Regions from separate parts of the Exiguobacterium sp. s143 genome, predicted to be linked through region 1. Evidence: a T-box and tRNA genes for the amino acid it is inferred to sense, from the RefSeq annotation. Region 1 holds a T-box; the other holds one or more tRNA genes.
What was found. The T-box of region 1 lies ahead of alaS (alanine--tRNA ligase). A T-box ahead of a tRNA ligase gene usually reads a tRNA of that ligase, here a tRNA-Ala.
Positions count from the first base shown of each region.

Region 2: it has a tRNA-Ala gene. The T-box ahead of alaS (alanine--tRNA ligase) is inferred to sense a tRNA for this amino acid. The anticodon was not compared.

Region 1 covers NZ_JACSMX010000001.1:840,381-843,804, forward strand. Annotated here, with positions in the region: gene alaS (alanine--tRNA ligase) at 1-1,778, opposite strand, end outside; T-box leader at 1,836-2,046, opposite strand; gene recD2 (SF1B family DNA helicase RecD2) at 2,089-3,424, opposite strand, start outside.
Region 2 covers NZ_JACSMX010000001.1:1,562,779-1,566,202, forward strand. Annotated here, with positions in the region: gene KNQ03_RS08125 (S8 family serine peptidase) at 1-1,696, opposite strand, end outside; tRNA gene KNQ03_RS08130 (tRNA-Ala) at 1,921-1,996, opposite strand; gene tatC (twin-arginine translocase subunit TatC) at 2,101-2,880, opposite strand; gene KNQ03_RS08140 (twin-arginine translocase TatA/TatE family subunit) at 2,888-3,085, opposite strand; gene KNQ03_RS08145 (redox-sensing transcriptional repressor Rex) at 3,085-3,424, opposite strand, start outside.

The sequences.
Region 1 (3,424 bases):
ACGAGTGATCCCGCTTGATTGACGTGTGTTCCGAGCGTATCTTTCAATGCTTTATGAAGTAAGTGTGTTGCCGTGTGATTTTTCGTGACGGCTTTACGCTCTGCTGCTTCGACGTTTGCAACGACGTCTGCAGCTTCCGTTGCGATCCCTGTACGAACGATGACCGTATGCAAGTTTTGACCGTTTGGTGCTTTTTGAACATCTTTGACATCAAGAACGAAGTCTTTGCCTTCGATTGTTCCTGTATCCGCGACTTCACCACCACTTTCAGCGTAGAACGGCGTGATGTCGAGAATGACTTGTGCTTCTTCACCAGCAGCGACTTCTGTGACTCGTTCTCCATCATGCAACAATGCGATGATTTTCGCATCCGCCTTAAGGTCGGTATAGCCGACGAACGTACTTTTATCTTTTAGCGTCGAGAGGACTTCCGATTGCTGTTGCATCGAACCACTCTCTTCACGCGCTGCACGTGCCCGCTGACGTTGTGCATCCATCGCTAGTTTGAAGCCTTCTTCATCAACAGACATCTGATGATCTTCCGCATACTCGACTGTCAATTCGAGTGGGAAACCATACGTGTCATACAGACGGAACGCATCTTCACCACTGATGACATGCTCACCGTTTGCCTTAGACGTCTGAGCGACCGTATTCAAGATTGTAAGACCGTCATGAAGTGTCTCATGGAAACGTTCTTCTTCGTTTTTGATGACGCGTTTGATGAAGTCCGCTTTTTCTGGCACTTGTGGGTAGAAGTCGACCATGACATTCCCGACCGTATCGACGAGTTCATACATGAACGGACGTTCGATTCCAAGCATCTTCGCATAACGAACCGCACGGCGTAGTAAACGACGAAGGACATATCCACGACCTTCATTCGAAGGAAGCGCACCATCACCAATTGCGAATGATACGGTACGGATGTGGTCTGCGATGACTTTAAATGCTACATCGAGTTTCGAATCATCACGGTAGATTTTACCGCTGATCTCTTCTGTTTTGTGAATGATCGGCATGAACAGATCCGTATCGAAGTTCGTCGGCACGTCCTGCATGACACATGCCATCCGTTCGAGTCCCATTCCTGTATCGATGTTTTTACGCGGAAGTTCCGTGTAGTTGCCGTGTCCATCGTGGTTATACTGACTGAAGACGATATTCCAGATCTCGAGATAGCGTTCGTTTTCGCCACCTGGGTAGAGTTCTGAATCGTTCGGATCGTCTCCAAAAGCAGGTCCACGGTCGAAGAAGATTTCCGTGTTCGGACCAGATGGACCTTCACCGATTTCCCAGAAGTTATCTTCAAGTGGAATGATCCGCTCAGCCGGTACACCGAGTTCAAGCCAGATTTGACGCGCTGCGTCATCTTCCGGGTGAATCGTGACCGAGAGACGTTCCGGGTCAAGACCGTACCAGTCATCACTCGTCAAGAGTTCCCAGCCCCATTTGATCGCATCTTCACGGAAGTAATCACCGACAGAGAAGTTTCCGAGCATCTCGAAGAACGTATGGTGACGTGCTGTTTTCCCGACGTTTTCGATATCGTTCGTCCGGATTGATTTTTGTGCGTTGACGATACGTGGATTATCAGGAATGACACGACCATCGAAATACTTCTTGAGTGTCGCAACACCTGAGTTGATCCACAAGAGCGATGGATCCTCGACCGGTACGAGTGAAGCACTCGGTTCGATCGCATGCCCTTTGCTTTGGAAGAAATCAAGATACATCTGACGGATTTGTGCACCCGTTAATGGTTTTAGAGCTTTCATGAACAGTTACCCCCATTGGTTTTATTTGGACGCAAAAAAGCGATGCCTTCATCCCTGAAAAGGGACGAAAGCATCGCTTCCGTGGTACCACCCTCGTTCGTAAGCAATCCATTGCTTACCTCGAACATCTGATAACGGGGATGACCCGCAGGTGTTTACACCCGACTCCGGAAGGAGCTTCAAAGGGACTCGAGAAAGTGATTGCAGCAGACTCACTTCTCTCTGGACTCGAGTTTTCCTTTTACTTATCTTCCATCAACGTGTTACGTCCATTCATCTATCGTGATTATTACCTATCGTACAGCATCCGTCAAGTCTTTGTCACCCCACCGAGTCGTTCAATCAATCGTGTTCGGCGCCGTGGCTCCTCTTCTTGCGACGCTTTATGAAACGCTCGTGGATCGCCGAACAATAATAAACTCGACTTCGCACGGGTGACCGCCGTATAAATCAAGTTTCGGGAATGCTTGAATGCTCCCGTGAAATAGACCGGCATCAAGACGATCGGAAACTCGGACCCTTGTGCCTTGTGAATCGTAATCGCGTAGGCATGCGTGAATTGATCCCAGTCACTCCGGTTGTACTCGACTTCCGTCTGGTCGAAGCGGACGATGATCTTATCCACCTTGTCGACGTTTTCTTTGGCGAAGAAGATATTGACGATTTCGCCGATATCTCCGTTATAGACGTTCTCTTCCGCATTGTTGACGAGCTGAAGAATCTTGTCCCCGGTCCGGTAAATCCGGGTGCCTTGTTTGACTTCGCGTTTTTTCGGTTCCTCCGGATTGTAGACGCGTTGCAAGGCGACATTCAGTTCGTCGATTCCGACCTGACCACGGTAAGTCGGTGCCAAAACCTGAACATCGAATTTCGAATACCCTTTTGCAAGTGCTTTTTCCGCGAAGGCTGAGATGCCGCGTAACGTCTCTTGCGGAGACGCGGTGTAAAAGCGACGATCCGCAAGTGGTGATAACAAATCAGCTGACGTCGTCCGGTTCTTCAAATCGTGCGCGAGCCGTAAAATCGAAGAATCTTCCGCTTGGCGATGGACGACGTTCAAACGAACGACGGGAATCCCTTCCGTATCCATCAAATCTGCCAGCACCTGCCCAGGACCGACGGATGGTAACTGATCGCGGTCACCGACGAACAAGATTTTCATGCCGTTCGGCACAGCACGGAGCAGACTCGATAACAAGTAGATATCAATCATCGACGACTCATCGATGATCAGTACTTTCCCCGTGATTGGCTGATCTTCATTTAGCTGAAAGTTCGTTCCGTCATACTTCAATAGACGATGAATCGTCATCGCTGGGACGTCCGTTGCTTCCGATAGACGTTTAGCGGCGCGTCCGGTCGGTGCGACAAGAACGTACGGATAGACATCCCCCGTCTTGACGCGACTTTTCTCAAGCGGCCAATCATGAATTTCTTGCAGGGCATGTAAAATTCCCTTGATGACGGTCGTCTTACCGGTACCGGGTCCACCTGTCAGAACCATTAACGGTGCTTTGACCGCTAACTCGATCGCTTCCCGCTGTTGCGCCGCATATTCCATGCCAAACTGTTCTTCGAGGTGCCCGATTGCTTCAAGGATCGTCGCGACATCGACTTCCTGTTCGGCACCGTTCGCCATGACCCGC
Region 2 (3,424 bases), 720 kb from region 1:
TGATTTCTGGTTTGAAGTCAAGGCTTGGTGTGACACCCCATGACGTGAAGTCAGACATTTGTCCTGCGACCGGGTTATCGGCTGAGACTGCTTTTCCGTCGAACGTGACAGCGATTGCCTTGCCCTCTTTTGCTTTTGCTTCAAGATCGTTTCCGTCTGCGATGCTGAGTGTGACGAGTGGAATCGTCGGATTGTTGAGCGCCATGCTGACGTAATCCCCATGATCGACTCGACCGCGGACGATGACACCTGCTGCCCCTTGCTTCTCAGCTTCTGCTTGGATCATACCGTAGTTGAAACCACCGTTACGCACGACGAAGACGACTTTCCCTTTGACGTCTTTACCTTCGTAGTTCGAAGCTTGACCGTCACCGACATAGACGACATCTTTCTTCTCTTTATCGAAGACAGCAATCGGATTCGGTGAATCTTGTTTTTGGTATGCCAAATAACCAGCATCCTGACCGTCAATCGTCAGCGCCATGCCTTCGAGTGTCAATTTCGTATTTTCGAGTGATGCGACTTGGAGTGCTTGGCTCGTTAAACCTGGAGCACCGACGACACCGATATCCGGGTTCGCTGTATACGGATTACCTGCACCATGACCTGCGAATGCCGAGTTACCAGCAGAAATCGCACACAAGATACCGTTGTTCATCGCGTTGACGATTGCGCGTTGTTCTGGATCATCTGCATTGACGAACGATGCCGTCGATCCGAGACTCATGTTGATGACATCGGCTCCGAGTGCAATCGCATCATCGATCGCTTTAATGTAGATATCGCTGAATGTCGATGGCATTCCTGGATCGTTTCCGAAGACTTTCATCGCAAGGAGCTGTGTTTCCGGTGCGACTCCTTTGATGCCGCCGTTTGCTTCATCCCCGTTTGCTCCGACCGTACCCGCGACGTGCATCCCGTGCATTGATGCGCCCGCACCTAAATCACGGATTTCGCTATCGTGATCGGCATAGTTATAGCCGTACGGTACTTTTTCCGTGAAGTACTTTCCTTTTAAGCCTTTTGTTTCTTTCGCACTATCGACTTTTGAAGAAGTCAAATCGATCTTCGTTTCTGGGCTCAAGACCATGTCCTTATGCGATGGATCGATTCCCGTATCGATGACGGCAACGATTGTTCCTTCCCCTTTAAAACCATAGTCCTGCCATGTTTCCTTCGCATTGACCATGTCCTTGCTGTACAGCATGTCTGGCTTGGCACCTTTAGCAACTTCCGGACGCGCATACTCATGGGCGATATGTACGCTCTTGACTCCGCTCAGTTGTTTGATGTCTTCGATGTCGCCGAATTTGACTTCACCACTGAATCCGTTGATGACGGTCGTGAAGCTCTCCTTATATGTAACGGGAATCGCCTTTTTAGCGATAGCTGACTTGACTGATTTTTGGACGTTGACGAGGCGATCTTTGATCGATTCTTTTTCGGCATTGCTCAATGTGCTATACCGCTTGTTTTGAGCTTGTGCGATTTGAATCGCCGGCTTCTCTTCCATCTCGATGACGACACGGACTTTATCCGATTGTTTGTAGTGCTTCTCTTGCCCCGATTTCTTCAGCGAGAGCGCTTGCGGTTTTTGACCCGTTGCTTTGTCTTGCGACGACAGTGCACCTTGCGCACTGACTAGATTGGAAGACGTCATTAAGACGGCTGCCATAAGTGCAATCTTCTTCTTCATGCGTTCGTTTTCCCCTTTTCTGTAAAACCATAGTAGTACTACTGATAAAACAGTTAAACGAAAATTCTGTATATTTAGTTTAATGAATTTAATGGAAATAAACAATTTATATTTGCCTATTTTTTTAATTTATTTGTTTTACGTGACATTTTATATTTTTAAGGAATTAAACTGGGAGTAAAATAAAAACTCCTCGACGCCTCGAGGAGTTGGATATTTGGTATTGGTGGAGACTATCGGGATCGAACCGACGACCTTTTGGCTGCCAGCCAAACGCTCTCCCAGCTGAGCTAAGCCCCCATGAATTATCTTTAGTATACGCATCGCTAACTGCTTTATCAATATAAAAATAACGCTTTCATAAAAAAGAATTCCTTCCAAAATCGTCGGAAGGAATTCACGATTCATTTATTCAATTCACGCATCAAATCCGCCTGTCGTTCAAGCTCTGCCTGTTGCTCGAGGATCAAGACCTTTTTGTACGTCCGCGCAGAAATCAAGATGCTGATCTCATAGAGAACGAACAATGGCACCGAGATCATCAAGTGTGACGTCACATCCGGCGGTGCGATCAATGCCGCAACGACGAACAGCACAAAGTACGCATATTTCCGATTCTTTCGCATGAAATATGGCGTCACGAGACCAAGACGCGTCAGGAACATCGTCACGACCGGCAATTGGAACAGAAGACCGAACGGCATCGTCAATCGGATTAAGAAACTGAAGTAGTTCTCCACTCCGATGACTTGTTCGATTCCAAGCTCTTTCCCGAGATCCGTTGAGACTTCAAGCAAGAAGGGAAGCAACCAGAAATACGAGAAGGCTACGCCAGCCAAAAATAGAAAGAAGATGACCGGAATATACGTCAATGTCGCTTTTTGCTCCTTGTCATAAAGTCCTGGTCGGACGAATGCCCAGAGTTGATACATCCAGAACGGTGACGCTAAAATCAGCGCAATGATGAACGCAAGATTTAAATACAACATTAAAGGATCGGCGACGTTGAAGGCATTCAAACCGATGCCGAGCTCTTTTAAGTCCGCTTGCAAGAAGCGAACGAGCGGTCGGACGAGCGGAAATGCGACAGCGAACAGGACGACGACGATGATAAGCGACCAGACGATCCGCTTACGCAGTTCGTCAAGGTGCGACGTCATGCTTTGCTCTTGATCAACCGTCATGATTCAATCACTTCTCTTTCGGTTCGTCCTTTTTATCGTCGTCCATGATGCCGTTCGTGGCATTCTTGAACTCTTTCAATGTCTGACCTGCAGCGCGTCCGAATTCTGGTAACTTCTTCGGTCCGAAAATGATCAATGCGACGACCGCGATTAATCCGATGCTCGCAGGTCCGATACCTAGTGTGAGCGGAATAAGGTTTTCCATTATGATTTCACTCCTTCAGCTGATTGCGAATAATGCTTCATGAAATAAACTAACGACTGCAACTCGATCGATAAATCAATGTGATGGACCCGGACGCTCGCTGGCACGTTCAACCGTGCAGGCGTAAAGTTCAGGATGCCTGTCACACCATACTCGACTAACTCATCCGCTACTGACTGCGCGAACTGGGATGGAACCGTCAAGATGGCAACATCGACCTGATTCGCTTCGATTTGTTCTTTCATGTCCGAAACATGATAGATTGGAACGTCATGCGTCGTTGTTCCGACCTTCTCTTCGTCCGCATCAAACGCAACGACTATCCGAGTACTATTATTC